2 regions of the Lysinibacillus sp. Y5S-8 genome follow, and region 2 is predicted to be linked to the other one. Evidence: riboswitches for the same ligand, from Rfam matches in the RefSeq annotation. Region 2 holds a riboswitch; the other holds the start of a gene.

Region 1 (9,313 bases), 540 kb from region 2:
AAATAACAGCACAAACCAACTTACTAGCGTTAAACGCATCCATTGAAGCAGCAAGAGCAGGAGAACATGGAAAGGGGTTTGCGGTTGTAGCCAATGAGGTGCGGAAGCTTGCGGAACAAACAGTCCAATCAACACAAACGATTACATCCATTGTACAAAATATCCATTTAGATTCGAGCTATGCAGTACAAATGATGGAGGGCGTGTTGTTGGCTACTGAAAAAGGTGTTGCCGTAACAGGACAAACAGCGACAAGTTTTGATCAAATTTTAGAAAAAGTACATACAATCAAGCCTTATATGATGGAAGTATCTGCTACAGTTCAAGAGATAGCCACTCACACCCAAAAGGTGAGTGAGGATGCGGTTATGTTAACAGCTATATCGGATACGAATGCCGTATCCACTAAGCATGTTGCTACGTTAACAGCAGATCAATTAACAGCTCAACAACAATTCCATAATTACATTAAAGAATTGCGCAAAGTATCAAAAGTTTTGCAAATTGCTGTTAAACGTTTTTCAATCTAATTTAATATTAAAGAATAATGTTGAAAAGGAGTCTTTTTTGCAGAAATTAGCAAAGAAGGTTCTTTTTTTGCGTGGTTACAAAACTAGTTTATGAAAGATTTAATCGTTTGTATTTTTGAGGTGTACAATTGTATTTTATATATTTTTGTAGCACAATATTTTTTGAGTGCTCATATACTGGAAGTAAGGGATTATATGTTCCTTTTAATGAATATTATTAATATAATTGTTGTATTTTCAAAACGAACACATTATAATGAGTTTCATTGAAAGTGTTATTAAATCAATGTTTATCAATATATATTTGTACTTTCAGTAAGTACAATTGTTCATATGTGGAGGTTTTGAGAAATGAAAAAGATTATTGTTACTGGGGCACTTGGTCAAATTGGTTCTGAGCTTGTAGAAAAACTTCGTGGTATTTATGGAGAGGACAATATACTTGCTACAGACATTAGAAAGCTTGAACATACTAAGGGCCCATTTGAAATATTGGACGTGACAGATGGACAAAGAATGCACGATTTAGCAAAGGACTTTGGTGCAGATACGATGATGCATTTAGCAGCATTATTATCAGCCACAGCTGAAAGAAATCCATTGTTAGCTTGGAATTTAAATATGGGCGGTTTAATGAATGCATTGGAAGTTTCTCGTGAGTTAAATATGCAATTTTTCACGCCAAGTTCAATTGGAGCATTTGGTCCATCTACACCGAAGGAAGATACACCGCAGGATACTTTGCAACGTCCAACAACTATGTATGGTGTAAATAAGGTAGCGGGTGAATTATTATGCGATTATTACTTCAATCGTTTTGGTGTTGATACACGTGGTGTACGTTTCCCTGGATTAATCTCTTATGTAACACCTCCAGGTGGTGGTACAACTGATTATGCAGTGGAAATTTTCTATGAAGCAATTGAGCAAGGTAAGTACACATCTTATATTCAGGAAGGTACGTTTATGGATATGATGTACATGCCAGATGCCTTACAAGCTATTGTAGATTTAATGGAGGCAGATGGTAGTAAGCTCGTTCATCGCAATGCCTTTAATATTACAGCGATGAGCTTTGAACCATCACAAATCGCAGCTGAAATCAAGAAGCATTTACCAAATTTCACAATGGATTATCAGGTTGATCCGGTGCGTCAAGCGATTGCAGACAGCTGGCCAAACTCTTTAAATATTGATGCAGCTCAAAAAGAGTGGGGCTTCAAAGCAGAGTATGATTTAGCCAAAATGACGATAGATATGTTAGAAAAACTAAAAATGAAACTGCATAAAAAGGCAATTTCCTAATCGTTAAAGGAACGGATGTAGAATTAGTCTACATCCGTTTTTTTATGTGTCTATAAAAGAGAATTGTTGGCATATATAGATTAAATTACGTAACTGAAATATATTAGTATTCTGAATATTGACAGTTCCTAGAAGCTAAGCTTCATGATAGTATTGCTGAAATATACCTAGATCATTGATATAGTTAAAAGAGCGATTTCCTTTTATGGAAGTTGCTCTTTTATTGAATTATTTAGTTAACATGTGGAAAACCTGTTCCACGTCTTTATCACCACGACCTGAGATATTAATAATAATGCTTTCTTCAGATGATAAAGTTGGTGCTAATTTTAGAGCATGTGCGACCGCATGTGAGCTCTCAAGGGCAGGAATAATCCCTTCAACCTTCGAAAGTACTTGAAATGCCTCAAGGACTTCTTTGTTTGTCACAGTCACATACTCAGCACGGCCAATTGTTTTTAAATGACTATGTTCTGGACCTGCTCCAGGATAATCTAAACCAGCAGCTATTGAATAGGTTGGTAGTGGATTGCCGTCTGCATCCTGTAATACTAAGCATTTGAAGCCATGTAGCTCTCCGGGCGAACCTTCGTTTAATGTAGCAGCTTGATCTGGCTCTATTCCAATAAGACGAACCTGTTCATCTGCAATGTAGTCTGCAAATGCTCCAATAGCATTACTGCCACCGCCAACACAGGCAAGGATCGCTGCGGGTAGCTTTCCTTCTTTTTCTAAAATCTGTTCACGACTTTCGCGACTAATCACAGATTGGAAGTGTTTAACCATTGATGGGAAGGGATGTGGCCCAACTGCTGAACCTAATAAATAAAACGTTGTTTCATAGTTTTCGACTAAGTCAGCGAATGCTTCATCAACTGCATCCTTTAAACGTCCTTGCCCTTTATCAACAGCTACTACTTTCGCGCCAAGAAGCTCCATGCGAAACACGTTCAATGCTTGACGTTTTGTATCCTCTAAGCCCATATAAATAGTGCAATCCATTCCAAACATGGCACAAGCAGTAGCAGTTGCTACACCATGTTGACCTGCACCTGTTTCAGCAATAACGCGATTTGCCCCCATACGTTTGGCTAGTAAAATCTGTCCCAATACATTATTAATTTTATGTGAGCCTGTATGGTTAAGATCTTCACGTTTTAAATAAATTTTTGCGCCACCCAATTGCTTTGTTAAATTTTTTGCAAAATAAAGTGGGGATTTACGACCAACATACTCACGGAAATAGTAATCCAATTCTTTTTTAAATTCTTCATCATCTTTAAACTTTTGGAAATGCTCATCTAGAATAGTTAAGACATTTTGAAGCTCCTTTGGAACAAAGCTTCCGCCAAATTCTCCAAAATAACCTTTTTTCTCTACTACTTTACTCATCTTTACTCGACTCCTCTATGCTAATTTTTCCATAAAAAAAGCCACTCTAATCCTCTTAAAAAGGACGAGTAACCGTGGTGCCACCTTCATTCGCAATTTTTGCGCGCTTTCTTACTCCGATAACGGGGAGCGAATCGTCCTTACATTTAATAAGGCTGCTCTGAAGTCCATTCACAAGTACCTACTACTGGTTTGCACCATCCACCAGCTCTCTGAAAGTAACCATGCTTGCTACTACTCTTCTTCCTTGCATTTATATTAGAAAGAATTGTAGTTTATTTTCAGAATAGTGTCAAGAAAAAAAGACGAATCTAAAAAGACTCGTCTGTTAAATCAAATGATGAAAGTGAAGGCGTTTATTGAGTGCATACATAATCGGTGCACCAACAGCTAACACAATAAATTCACCTGCAGCCACTGTTAGCCAAGTCCAGAAGAATGGTAGTTCTAAGGCTAAATTCAACTCGAAGGCAATGATAAACATTGTGCATGTAAATAATAGTGTATTAATAATTAAACGTGCCCAAATATTTTTGACATATTTACAGATTAAAATGAACAGTCCAAGTGTAATCATCGAATGACCAACACCAAACACTAAATCGTAAATGCCAAGTGGTGAAAATAGATTAGAGATCAATACACCAATAATGATCCCTACGGCAAAGCGTGGGTTAAAGGCAACTAAATGGTTAAACATTTCAGATACACGGAATTGTACCTCTGTAAAACCAAACGGTGCAACAAGCATTGTCACCGCAATATATAGCGCTGCAATAATACCACTTGCTGCTAAAAATTTTATTTTCATATTCATTTCTCCTTAGTTTTTTTGCGTGGGATGGTTACGAACCACGGTGCTTTCACACAAGACAATATTTTATTATAGATATCTAGCAGAAGTCAAATGTCAGACTTTTTGTCTATATGACACACTTCGTAAAATTGTCATAAATATTTTTTACTATTTTTTAAAAAGAAAGCAAATAACTAAAATAGCGTAGTTTAGCGGTTTAAAGCGGCGAATTGAATGAAAAACTAAAATATTTCGTCAGTTTTAAAAGTCAGAACATTCATAATGTTATTGACGGAGCTTGATAATAACGATAATATAGCGATACATTCACACTTTGTTTGGATAAAGTGTGATAGATATTGAGAATATAATCGGGGGGATTATTTGTGAAGAACAGTGTAAAAAAGCTTTCATTCCTTCTTTTTGGATTAGTGTTACTACTTGCTGCTTGCGGTAGTAGCGGATCTAGTTCAACAGATTCAAAAGGGAATGAATCGAACAATGCAAGTGAGAGCGGAAATACAGAGGATAAAACATATAAAATCGGGATTACTCAAATTGTAGAGCATCCATCATTAAACGCAGCAACGGAAGGCTTTAAAAAGGCAATTGAAGATGCTGGCTTAAAAGTTGACTACGATCCACAAATTGCACAAGGAGATAACAGTCTTAACACCACGATTGCTAACAATCTTGTAAGTGCAAACGTAGATTTAATTTTTGCTAACTCCACACCTTCTGCACAAGCAGCGGCAACAGCCACAAGTGATATTCCAATTATCTTCACATCTGTCACAGATGCTGTTGGTGCACAGTTGATCGAATCAATGGAGAAGCCAGGCAAAAATGTTACAGGAACAATTGATTTACATCCTGAAACGATTTCTAAAACAGTCGCATTCCTAAAAGAGCTTGGCGCCAAAAATGTTGGGATGGTCTACAATGCTGGTGAGCAAAACTCTGTTGCACAAGTTAAAGAAGTGAAAAAGGTGATGGATGAACAAGGCTTAACAGTAGTAGAAGCGTCAGCATCTACTTCAGCAGATGTAAAACAAGCAACAGAATCACTAATTGGTAAGGTAGAGGCTTTCTATATTATTACTGATAATACAGTAGTTTCTGCTTTAGAGTCTGTTATTGATGTTGCTAATACAAATGAATTACCACTTGTTGTAGGAGAGCTAGACTCTGTTGCACGAGGCGGTTTAGCTGCTTATGGTTTTGAATATTTCGATATCGGTTACGAGGCTGGTCAAATGGCTGTGAAAATTTTAAAAGGTGAAGCAACACCTGCCGAGACGCCAGCACAATATCCACAAAATCTGAAACTATTAATCAATAAAAAAGTAGCGGACGATTTAGGAATTGAAATTAAAGATTCTTGGGGTGCAGAACTTCTAGAAAAATAAATCGAAGCGGGGGAGAACTATCCCCGCTTTATCTTCATTTATAAGCAGTAGAAATAATAAAAAGATTTAGGAGATGATTCAACGATGTTTTTAGCATTATTTGGCGCAGTGGAGCAAGGAATCATCTATGCAATTATGGCACTTGGTGTATATTTAACGTTTCGGGTGTTAGATTTTCCGGATTTAACGGTTGATGGAAGCTTTGTAACAGGGGCGGCAACTGCAGCAACAATGGTTTTGCTTGGCTACTCCCCAATCTTAGCGACTTTAGTGGCAATTGTTGCTGGATTTATTGCTGGATGTATGACAGGAATTCTTCACACGAAAGGAAAGATTAATCCACTATTATCAGGGATTTTAATGATGATTGCGTTATACTCGATTAACCTGCGCATCATGGGGTTAACTGCAGAAAATACGATAGGTCGCCCGAATATTCCACTACTAAACTCAGAAACGATTTTTTCAAAGTTTCAAGCATTTTGGAGTGATTTAGGGATCGATGCTGCTCTCAATAACCTATTAAAAGGCATGGGCTTTCAGCATGTACCAAATACATGGAGTGTGCTGATAGTCGTATTAATCATCACGATTTTAATTAAGTTAATAGCAGACTGGTTCTTGAAGACTGAGGTCGGGCTAGCTATCCGAGCAACTGGTGATAATAAACGAATGATTCGTAGCTTCTCTGCAAATACAGATACACTTATCATTTTAGGGCTTGGACTTTCCAATGCGCTTGTCGCATTTTCTGGAGCTTTAATCGCACAATATTCGAAGTTCTCCGATGTTAGTATGGGGATTGGTATGATTGTCATCGGTCTTGCATCGGTTATTATTGGTGAAGCCATTTTTGGGACAAAGACCATTATCCGTACAACTTTTGCAGTCATTGCAGGAGCTATCATTTACCGTATTATTTTAGCATTAGCATTACGTGTAGATTTCCTTGATTCAGGAGATATGAAATTAATTACGGCTATCATCGTTATTTTGGCGCTGATCGTACCACAATTTATCAATAAGAGTAAGGAACGTAAACGTAAGGCGAAGCGTGCTGCAGAGCTGTCACGAGTAAAAACAGTAGAGCAAGGAGGAAAAGGCCTTGCTTAAATTACATGGTATTAATAAGGTGTTTAATGAAGGAACACCAGATGAAAAAATTGCACTAGCAGAGATTAATCTACACTTAAAGCCAGGTGATTTTGTGACAATCATTGGTAGTAACGGTGCAGGGAAATCAACGATGATGAATATGATTTCAGGCGCCTTAACACCTGATTTTGGCACAGTTTCTATTGATGGTAATGATGTTACAAATTTGCCTGAATATAAACGCTCACAATACATTGGTCGTGTGTTCCAAGACCCAATGGCGGGAACAGCTCCTACGATGACAATTGAAGAAAACTTAGCACTGGCCTATTCACGAAATAAGGGTAGAGGACTGCACATCGGTGTGGACAAAAAGCGTCGTACCTTGTTCAAAGAATCATTAGAAATGCTTGGTTTAAGTCTAGAAGATCGGCTTTCTGCAAAAGTAGGCTTACTTTCAGGTGGGGAACGGCAAGCATTGTCACTGTTAATGGCTACTTTCACAAAGCCCTCTATTTTATTGCTGGATGAGCATACGGCTGCACTTGATCCATCACGTGCAGAATTAATTACCCGTATTACGAAGTATTTAGTTGAAAAAGATCAGTTAACGACATTAATGGTAACGCACAATATGCAACAAGCTTTGGATTTAGGAAATCGTCTTATTATGATGGACAAAGGCCAAATTATTTTAGAGGTTGCTGAAGACCGTAAGCATGAATTAACAATCCCAGATTTAATGGCCGAATTTGAACGCATTCGTGGGGAAAAAATGAATTCAGACCGCGCTTTATTAGGTTAATGACAAAACGCTCATACACTTGTATGGGCGTTTTTTATAGTGTAAAAAAAATCCATCAATAGCGTTTTGTCAATGGTGAAAATGAATGTCCGTTGCAGGCTACTTGATTTCCTGTGGGGGGAATGCCGATCTATCCCACGGGAGTCAAGTAGCCTTCCACTCCAACCCATAAATTGAGCAAAGGGGTTCACTACTCTTTATGGAGGGGTGTTGTCACACATCGCTTTTCCACATTGTTCACTACTGTTAGTGTGAAAGAAAATGAAAAGACACATTTGCAGAATAGTTGATTGGAGTGGAGCCAGCGTCACTCCTAGGGGATTTTTAGCGTCATATAGGAGATGCTGGCGGAATGGAGGTCAACCCCTCGCATTGCCAGAATGTCACTTTCCGCAGGTGATATTATTTTTTTCAACAACATATAAAACGCTCATGCACTAGTTTGAATGTTTTTTATTTAGGGTAATAAAAATGATTGATAAACTTTATCACAATGAAAAAGTCTCACTTGCAGAGAAGTGAGACTCTTCATTTTAAACGAGTAAGCCAAATAGTTGAATGTCGTTGTTTACTTCTTTGTATTTGAAGCCGAATTCATCCATTCGTGCAAGCAGCCCTTCATAATCCGCTTGATCGCCAAGCTCAATGCCAACGAGGGCAGGACCACTTTCTTTATTGTTTTTCTTTGTGTATTCAAAGGTAGTAATATCGTCGTTAGGTCCTACAACGCTTGTGAGGAATTGACGTAATGCCCCTGCGCGCTGAGGGAAGCTGACGATGAAGTAGTAAAGTAAGCCTTCGTGAATAAGCGACTTTTCTTTAATCTCCTGCATCCGTCCAATATCATTATTACCACCGCTAATAATGACCACGACTGATTTCCCTTTAATTTCTTCTTTATAAAAATCAAGAGCTGCCACTGATAGTGCCCCAGCAGGCTCGGCAATAATGGCATGTTTATTATATAGATCTAAAATCGTTGTACAAACTTTGCCTTCTGGTACAAGAATAATGTCGTCTAAATAGCGGCGACAAACATCATAAGTGTGATGGCCGACGCATTTTACGGCAGCGCCATCGACGAATTTATCAATCCAATCAAGAGCCACAGCGCCCCCTTCAGCAAAAGCAGCCTTCATACTGCCAGCACCGGCGGGCTCTACTCCAATAATTTTAGTAGAAGGGGAGAGGTTTTTAACGTAGGCAGAAACGCCAGACATTAAGCCGCCACCACCAATACTGCCAAAGACGTAGTCAATTGGCTCCTCCATGTCATTCATGATTTCTACTGCAACAGTTCCTTGACCAGCAATGACATCGAAATCATCGAATGGATGGATGAATATTTTATCGTGTTCTTCGCAATAGCTTAAGGCGCTTTCAGCAGAGTCATCGAATGTATCGCCTGCTAAAATAATCTCTACAAATTCGCGCCCAAACATTCGCACTTGGTCTATTTTTTGCTTTGGTGTTGTTTGAGGCATAAAAATGCTAGCCTGGATTTTTAATTGAGCACATGCATAAGCTACACCTTGTGCATGATTGCCTGCGCTTGCACAGACAACACCAGCGTTGCGTGCTTCTTCCTCGATTTTTTTAATTTTATAATAGGCACCTCGGAGCTTGAATGAGCGCACATGTTGTAAATCTTCGCGTTTAAAGTAAATAGTAGCTCCGTATTTCTCGGATAAATAATCGTTTTTTTGTAGTGGTGTATGGACAACTACATCTTTTAAAAAATGATGTGCAATCAGGACATTCTCCACTTGCACGGTTCTAGTATCAGCAACTTCCATAGTATTCATCCTCCGTTATACGTTTAAAACATTTATCTATGATAGCACACTTTATTTGCTTTTGGTGGTTAATTTTTAGTAAATTCTAAATTTTCCGTGTCTATTTTATAATGTAAGCGTTTTATCGAATAAATGATGCCTCGAGCAATTGCTGAAACGTTACTTTTGGGACAAAAAGCATTTGC
Region 2 (9,313 bases):
CAGTAGATAAAGCTTCAGCAGCAGTTGTGGGTATTACGAATATTCAAGAAATAACGAGTGGAGGCTTTTGGAGTCCACCATCAACAACGACAAAAGAAGCAGGAAGCGGTTCAGGTGTTGTTTATAAAATCGAAGGAGATAAAGCCTTTATCGTCACAAACAACCATGTGATTGAAGGTGCAAAACAGTTAGAGGTCACAATGCCAGACGGAACGAAAGAACCAGCTCAATTAGTAGGTCATGATGTTTGGACAGACCTTGCTGTTATTTCTATTAGCGCTAAAAATGTAAAAACAGTTGCGACATTCGGTAATTCTGATGTATTAAAACAAGGCGAAACAGTTATTGCAATTGGGAATCCCCTTGGCTTAGATTTCTACGGCTCAGTTACAACAGGTGTAGTTTCTGGGAAAGACCGTTCTGTACCAGTAGACTTAAATGGTGATGGTACGGAAGATTGGCAACAAGAAGTATTACAAACAGATGCTGCGATTAACCCAGGAAATAGTGGTGGAGCCCTTGTCAACTTAGCTGGAGAATTAGTAGGGATTAACTCCATGAAAATCGCTCGATCCTCCGTGGAAGGTTTAGGATTCTCTATTCCCATTAATTCAGCTATTCCAATTATCGAGGAATTAGAGAAAAATGGTGAAATGAAACGTCCAACAATGGGAGTGTCACTAGCAGATCTAACAGATGTCCCATCATTCTATCAGCAACAAACATTAAAATTACCTGCAGAGGTGACAACAGGTGTTGTTGTAACAGATGTCATGAATAACTCAGCTGCATCAAAAGCAGGTGTTCAACAATATGATGTTATTGTGGAAATGGATGGTCAAAAAATCGAAACAACTATTGATTTACGCAAGCATTTATATAATGAGAAAAAAATTGGTGATAAACTAACATTAAAAGTTTACCGTCAAGGTAAATTAGTCGAGCTATCACTAACATTAACAAACGGTAATACATTGTAAAGAATAGGAAGAGCGATGGAGATCTAACAAGTTCTCCATCGTTTTTTTGCGAGGATGAAGAAAGGCTTTTATGAAATATTGTGGATAACTAGAAAATTGTGAATACTATTTCTGTACAAGCAAACGTGAGAAGAAGGCACTTCTTCCATACATGCCATTCCTTTGTTACAATAGGTTGTGGATAACATAGACTGATTTGTGAATAAGTTTGTGGAAATTTCGGAAAATAAGGAGACGTAAAAAAATGGAAAAATACAGCTGTGAAAGCCATATAGAACACGCTTTAGACATGTTTGTAGCAGAGCAAAAAGTGTTCCCAATTATGGATAAAATCGAAGAGGATAAAAAGTTATCCACAAAGTGTAGCTACTGTGAACAGCCAGCAGAATATATTGTATCAAGTAAATAACTTTACACTATATATAGAAGTAACCTGTGGATATGTTGATAACTTTTGTGGATAATTTGTTTGTAAATGAATTGTAAAGGTGGATAACGTGTGAATATAACGATTGTATCAGTCGGCAAACTAAAAGAAAAGTACTTAAAAATGGGAATCGATGAGTATGTAAAACGACTTGGCGGCTATGCAAAAATGGATTTGATTGAAGTACCAGACGAAAAGGCACCTGAACAACTAAGTGAAGCCGAAATGGACATCGTCAAGAAAAAGGAAGGCGAACGCATACTAGCCAAAATAAGCCCAGATGCCTACGTCATCGCCCTAGCCATCAACGGCAAAATGAAAACCTCCGAACAAATGGCAGCCGATATCGAATCCCTCATGACCTACGGCAAAAGCAAAATCACCTTCGTCATCGGCGGCTCCCTCGGCCTACATGATGACGTGCTAAAACGTTCTGATGAACAACAATCTTTCGGTAAGATGACGCTCCCACACCAGCTCATGAAGCTCGTGCTAGTCGAGCAGGTTTATCGGAGCTTTAGGATTATGAAGGGTGAACCGTATCATAAGTAAGTGAGGTTTTTCTGTATTTGGGGTAAAATAACAGCATCTTCAACTCTATAGTAAAGAAGGCTTCTAGTTTTATGCGTAAAGTGAAGGAGACTGAACACATGGAGAGTGAATTAATTAAAATATTAAATAACAGTATAAAAAAATATAGATTTTTATACATTTTATGTATACTTTTTGTTGGTATCTATTATATAAAAAAATATAATAATGAAGTATATCAAATTATAGTATCCACTGTGTTGTTAAGTATAGAATTAATTTATAACTATAAAAATGTAATAATATTTATTGTTATATTAGTAACGACTACTTATCTTTTATTGAAGAAAAGTGATTCCGAGTTTAAAAAATTGCTAGAAAAACATTACCCTGATATTGACAGTTGGGATTCCAAAGATACATTTCCAATAAAAACAAGAATAATTGAGAACTATAGAAAATCCGATAATACTCGTGAGATTGTGATATTTAACGAATTAAGAGATAAAATAGAGCAATTAAAGGGTAGAATAGAGTTCTTTCAAAATAGAAAAAGGATTTTTCAGGTATCAGTTGACGTTTCGGATATAGAAGTCTATCGAGGGGAAAGAATTTGTAAGGACAAAATAAATGAATCAGAAACAAATTGGAATGAGTTTAATATTATTATTGAATATATAAAGGCTGGAGAGTATGAACAGCATAATCTTAAATTATTTGGTGTAAGTTTTCGTAAGACTCATTACTTAATATTAAATCAATTTAATTATATTAGATTATGGGGTAAACGATTACTACCATATGAAATATCATGGTTGAAAGAAAAGTGGTATAGAAATGTTTTTCCAAGAATTAAATGGCATTTTAGGTTAAGGAATACTTTTTCGTTATTTAAACCTTTACCTTTAAAAGTTATATTAAAAGATATATTTAGAAATTCGTTGAGAATAATATTAACCTTACCAATAGTTTTATATATTTTATGGTTCATGACAAAAATCTTTATGGAAACTGTTTCGTTTATATATGATCTATGTAAGTTATGGATAACACTTGTTATTGATGTAATAAAAGTCATTTTATAGAGAAGAAATGGACTATGATTTAAACCAAGTAAGCTCAGATTTCTTCAAAAGTGGATTTTTAAAACGGAAGAAGAAGCTCGGGAAGAGGTAGATGAGTTTAAACATAGCTAATCGTAGTATATAAACATTTGAAGTCTAAGTATCGTTTGCGATATTTAGACTTTTATTTATTTGGAACGAAATTCGGAAAGGAGCATAAGTCAGTGAAAATAATAAAAAGCATAATTAAAACAGAGGTCACTTATGATGATGAAATGAAAAATAAGTATGTTGTTAGAAAAGAATGGTATAAGAATAAAAGGAAAGCCCTCATCTTTTCAAGGTTTTACTATTAAAACCTAAATATTTTATCCTATTAATGCTGTTATAATAAAATTATGGAAAAAATTATTGCACTTTAACATAAAAAGGAGGAAGTTGTATGGTAATAGGAAAATTATTCGGTACTACGTTATTAGAACATAATTTGAAAGAATTAAATGATTTAACGATAAACGGTTTAGTTGAGAAATGGGAACAGTTTGAGTCTAATTATAATAAAAATTTTGGGAATTATTTTGAAAAAACCATAACTAATCTTAATAAGGTTAGAACAATTTTGAATGATAGAACTCAAAATTTAACTGAGATATTTCAACCAACTGCTTTACAAGAAAAGATTAGAGAAGGAAGGAAATTTTCTGAAAAAGAAATCGCAGCTATTGACTTTTTACCCTACATTAATGAAAAGAAATATGTATGGATTACTGGACATGGTGGTATTGGAAAATCTACATTATTAAAACATACTATGTTAACGATTCTTATGGATGAGAAAAAAAGTAAAAATAAAATCCCTGTATATATTGAACTTAGAAAATATAATCATGAGGAGATTAAGAGAAGAAGTATTATTAATTTTATTTATAACGAAATGAATGTAACAGGGTTTGAATTGAATGAACAGATTTTTGAGTATATGTTAGATAAGGGAAGATTTTTGTTTCTGTTTGATGCCTATGATGAGATTTCATCTAATAAATCTCAAATTTTCTTACAGGAATTTGAAGATTTTTTAACAAAATATGAGAAGAATGAGGTGGTAATTTCGAGTAGATATATGCCTAAAGGGCATTTAGATAATTTTATTAAATTATATGAATTGAGAACAAATGGCCTTACTAAGCAAGAAGCTATACAGATGATAGAAAAAACTAAATATGATGAAGAAATCAAAAACGAATTTATAAAAAGTCTATCAGAAGGTCTATATGATGAATATGAAAGTATAGCTTCAAATCCTACGTTATTGCTATTGATGCTTTCTTTATTTAGAGAAAATTCTAACTTTCCAAAGGAAAAAAGTGCATTCTTAATAAAAGCATTTGAAGAGTTATTTGAGAGGCATGATGGTAGAAAAATTGCTTATATCAGAGATTTTCGTAGCAAGGCATTATCTAAGTATCAAATGATGAAAGTTTTTTCAGCTTTCTGCTTTTTAACATACTTTGATACAAATGCCTCTCAAGATGAATTTAGTGAAGAGTATATCAAAGAAAAACTTGATAGAATAATTAAAAGCTATTCATGGTTGAAAAGTTTAAATATCAGTGGAGGGGATCTACTTTATGACTTTAGAGTGTGCTTATGTATTTTATATAAAGAAGGTGAAAAGTACTATTTTGTACATAATATTTTCCAAGAATTTTTTTCAGCCTATCATGTATATAAGAGTGATGAAGAGACTCAGAAAAAGTTTTTGAAAAAATATGCCCTCACTGGTATCAGTAATGAAACTCAAGGAAAACGTTCATACAATTATAGAATGATACAAACAACTTTTGACTATATATGTGAACTAGATAATTCTGAAGATCAAAGTGTAATTAAATATAATTTATTATTACCTTTATTGGAAATGATTGAATCGGATTCTTCTTTTATCAACTATCATCACTTAGAAAACAAATTACGTTATATAATAACAGTTTATGAAGATCAATTTTCAATTAGTTTTCAGCCTATATCATTGGGTTTCTCAAAAAATCGTGCCATAATACGTTTATATAATCTATACATTCATGGAACTAAAGCATTACTATTGAAAGGTGGTGGATTTTTCCAAATAAGAAATGAAGTAATTATTACAAATGAAGATTATGAGAATATTATTGCTTTATCATTGTTTAAACATGAGATTCAAGAAGATAAGGAAGGGCGAAAAACAGAGCGTATAGATGTAGATATTGAAACTGTATTTGCTAATGATATATTAAAGAGAATCTATATGAAGAGCTCTAGATATAAGAGGAATGAAAAATTAAAGGGATTGAGTGAAATTTTAAGGGAAGATAGACTTAAGCGTAATAGTGAAGAAGAAAGCTTATTATAGTGAAGTAAACCATATGCTATTCTTTTATAAAATAAACTGACTACTCATGAGAGGGAACTGCACTTATATAATAGACATTTAAAAAAATTAGACAACTTGGCGAAGCTGTTGTTTTTGTTTTGCAAACAGTAGCTTTTTAAATTCTATTTTCCGTGATGATAGTCGTAGTACTAAATTATATAACTTTTGATTTCTTTTGTCCCAATGTTTCGTATTTTTAAAGTTCGCTTCGTTTTGGCATTAGATTGTAACGAATTTTGAAAGTTGTTAAAAAAAGATGATGATGGTTAATTGGATTTAGTAGAGATGATTAACCAATTTAAACCTTAGTAGGTGAAAAGTTCGAAAATTATAGTATGTGGAGTTATCATGAAGAAATAAACTTATGATAAAAAATTCATTTAGCTTCATCACGGTGAACCATACCATAAGTAAGTGCGACGGTTCTAAAGAAAATATAAAAATCCGATTCTAAATCCTTTGAATCAATTCTTTAGTAATGCTTTCAAACCACACTCCATACAGAAAGATTTTTTTTAAAAATCCATTTGACGTGCTGTATTATTTTTTGTACGATAGTGAAGAAAAGAATGCCCGGACTAGAACGGGAGAGGTTCATAGCTGATACCCTCTATAAAAAACTATGGAAACATGACAATAATGCCATGTCCATATTGGACGTGGCTTTTTTTTATGTGTTTACGTATGTTTTAAATAGAATGCTTGGTGATGCCTCTCTTGAAAAGTGTTGGGAAACATTTTACAAGGAGGTTTTTTTATGTCTGGCCGAAGTCATGAAGAAGGATTAAAGGATTTAACCCTATTAGGTAATCAAGGTACAAAGTATTCCTATGATTATGCACCTGAGGTATTGGAGGCTGTAGATAATCTGCATGCCAATCGAGATTATTTCGTTAAATTTAATTGTCCAGAGTTTACTAGTTTATGCCCACTTACACATCAGCCTGATTTTGCTACGATGTACATCTCGTATATCCCAGATAAAAAAATAGTTGAAAGTAAATCACTGAAATTGTATTTATTCAGTTTTAGAAATCACGGTGATTTCCATGAAGATTGCGTTAATATCATTATGAATGACTTAATTGCATTGCTTGATCCTCGATATATCGAGGTTTGGGGGAAATTTACGCCACGTGGGGGTATCTCGATCGATCCATGGTGTAACTATGGGAAGCCAGGAACAAAATACGAAGAAATCGCCAATTATCGTTTAATGAACCACGACCTTAATCCAGAAAAAATTGATAATCGATAAATGGAGAATTAAATAGTTCCATCAAGAAAGAGGTTTTTAGCTACCCTCTTAAAAAAACTAAGAAGAAAGCAGCACTTTTTCTTAGAGTGCTGTTTTTTCGATATAAGGGAGTTTTATAGATGAAGCAGGAAAAAGCAATTGTTGTATTTAGTGGAGGTCAGGACAGTACAACTTGTTTGTTTTGGGCAAGGGAACGTTTTGAAGAGGTTGAGGCAGTCACTTTTGATTATGGTCAAAGGCATCGCCTTGAAATTGAATGTGCAAAGGAGATAGTGGGTGAACTTGGTATCAAGCATCATATTCTTGATATGTCACTCCTGAACCAGCTTGCTCCAAATGCTTTGACACGACAAGATATTACAGTAGAGGAAGGAGATAATGGTGAGCTTCCATCGACTTTTGTCCCTGGTCGAAATCTTCTCTTTCTTTCATTTGCAGGTGTTTTAGCGAGTCAAGTAGGAGCTAGGCATATCGTGACTGGTGTTTGTGAAACGGATTTTAGCGGATATCCGGATTGCCGAGATGTTTTTATTAAATCCTTGAATGTAACGTTAAATTTATCGATGGATGATTCTTTTGTTATTGATACACCGTTGATGTGGCTGAATAAGGCACAGACATGGGAGCTTGCTGATCGGTTTGGGGCATTGGAATTTGTTCGAGAAAGAACGTTGACTTGCTATAACGGTGTTATAGCGGATGGTTGCGGTGAATGCCCGGCCTGTAAACTGCGAAAAAAAGGGCTTGATGAGTATTTGCGTTATAGGAAGGAGTCTTAAGGGATGTTAGATTTTAAAATCGTCGATAAGCTCCAAAAAATAGATGAAGATATTCAAAAAGATCAATTGAACTATCATGCAAAGCGTGTTCTTGTAAGCAAAGAATTTACCTTTGATGCTGCTCATCATTTACATCATTATGAGGGGAAATGTAAAAACCTACATGGTCATACCTATCGTGTAGTATTGGGATTGAGTGGCTACACAGATGAACGCGGTTTGATGATTGATTTTGGCGATATAAAAAAAATATGGAAACAAAAAATAGAGATTCATTTGGATCATCGTTATTTAAATGAAACACTTCCACCCATGAATACGACGGCAGAAAACATTGTTGTTTGGATTTATGAAAAGTTGGCAGAGGCCTTGCTTGATGAACCAAGCTATAACGGTGCATGTGTAGAGTTTGTTAGGTTATATGAAACTCCGACAAGCTATGCAGAAGCGAGACGGGAGTGGATGGAAGGTGAGTAAGGTACCTGTTATCGAGATTTTTGGACCGACGATTCAAGGTGAAGGAATGGTAGTTGGCCAGAAGACAATGTTTGTGAGAACTGCAGGTTGTGATTATTCCTGTTCTTGGTGTGATTCATCGTTTACTTGGGATGGCAGTGGGAAGCATCTGATTGTCCAAATGACAGCGGAAGAGATTTGGGCTGAGTTGAAACGTCTTGGAGGCAATGGCTTCTCATTTGTCACGATTTCAGGCGGCAATCCCGCACTCAATCCACATTTAGCTGAGCTCATTGCCATTTTAAAAGAAAACGACATAAAAATTGGGGTGGAAACACAGGGAAGTAGGTGGCAAAAATGGATGCATGAGATTGATGAACTGACCATTTCTCCAAAGCCACCTAGTTCTGGAATGACCACAGACTATTCGGTGCTCTCATATATCTTCGAAAAACTTAAAAATCAAAACAGCAATCACCATATATCTCTCAAAATAGTCGTTTTTAATCAAGAGGATTACGAATATGCTAAACAAATTCACCATCGATATCCAATGATTCCCTTTTATCTTCAAGTCGGTAATGATGATCTTATGACAACTGACAATTCACAATTAATTATGCATTTATTGGATAAATATCATGCACTGATTGATAGAGTGATGAAGGATGAAGAATTAAGAGATGTTAAAGTACTGCCACAGTTACATGCCCTTGTTTGGGGAAATAAAAGAGGCGTATAGTGTGCCATTACAAAAATGTTTTTAAATTGAGGAGTAGTAGTATGAGAATATTGTTTTATTTATTATCTATTGTCATCGCTAATGTAGTAACGGCAGCATTTGCACCATTGCACTTTGGTATGTTTATTGTTCCAATGGGGACGTTTTTAATTGGGGCAACCTTTATTTTTCGGGACCTTGTACAAAATAAATATGGTAGAGCAAAGACGTATTTATTTATTATTACAGCTTTAATTTTATCAGCAGTAGTGTCATTCCTACTGGGGGATACACTTTTGATTGTGGTAGCGTCAGCACTATCATTTGTTGTCGCTGAAACAGCTGATACAGAAATCTATACTCGATTAAAATTACCAATGGCTTGGCGTGTGTTCTACAGTGGGCTTGTTGGAGGATTTTTGGATTCTGCAATTTTCGTAGTAATCGGCTTGAGTCCACTTGGAGCTAATATATTACCTTGGGAAGCCGTACCAGCCGCCATTTTTGGACAAATTGTTGTGAAGACGATTATTCAAATGTTTGGCGCAATGATTTTAAATCAAGTTGGTACAATGAAAGAAAAACATCTAACTACAGGATAACTCGTTGAAAACATTCATTAGGCATATTTCATAAGAGATGCCGTTTATTTTGACGAGATAGAGCTATAAGTAAAACAGGCAG

What was found. Region 2 has a riboswitch for preQ1 ahead of queF (preQ(1) synthase). Riboswitches for the same ligand answer to the same signal wherever they lie in the genome.
Region 1: another riboswitch for preQ1. It lies ahead of V6670_RS02375 (QueT transporter family protein); the one in region 2 lies ahead of queF (preQ(1) synthase).

The regions. Positions count from the first base shown of each region.
Region 1 covers NZ_CP145889.1:499,969-509,281, forward strand. Annotated here, with positions in the region: gene V6670_RS02360 (methyl-accepting chemotaxis protein) at 1-530, shown strand, start outside; gene V6670_RS02365 (L-threonine 3-dehydrogenase) at 882-1,835, shown strand; gene trpB (tryptophan synthase subunit beta) at 2,064-3,227, opposite strand; T-box leader at 3,285-3,484, opposite strand; gene V6670_RS02375 (QueT transporter family protein) at 3,556-4,038, opposite strand; PreQ1 riboswitch class I at 4,045-4,089, opposite strand; gene V6670_RS02380 (ABC transporter substrate-binding protein) at 4,410-5,432, shown strand; gene V6670_RS02385 (ABC transporter permease) at 5,517-6,545, shown strand; gene V6670_RS02390 (ABC transporter ATP-binding protein) at 6,538-7,332, shown strand; gene ilvA (threonine ammonia-lyase IlvA) at 7,866-9,128, opposite strand.
Region 2 covers NZ_CP145889.1:4,627,954-4,637,266, reverse strand. Annotated here, with positions in the region: gene V6670_RS22775 (trypsin-like peptidase domain-containing protein) at 1-980, shown strand, start outside; gene V6670_RS22770 (CxxH/CxxC protein) at 1,225-1,389, shown strand; gene rlmH (23S rRNA (pseudouridine(1915)-N(3))-methyltransferase RlmH) at 1,480-1,959, shown strand; gene V6670_RS22760 (hypothetical protein) at 2,058-3,023, shown strand; gene V6670_RS22755 (NACHT domain-containing protein) at 3,445-5,394, shown strand; PreQ1 riboswitch class I at 5,999-6,045, shown strand; gene queF (preQ(1) synthase) at 6,173-6,673, shown strand; gene queC (7-cyano-7-deazaguanine synthase QueC) at 6,793-7,452, shown strand; gene queD (6-carboxytetrahydropterin synthase QueD) at 7,456-7,929, shown strand; gene queE (7-carboxy-7-deazaguanine synthase QueE) at 7,922-8,650, shown strand; gene V6670_RS22730 (VUT family protein) at 8,692-9,231, shown strand.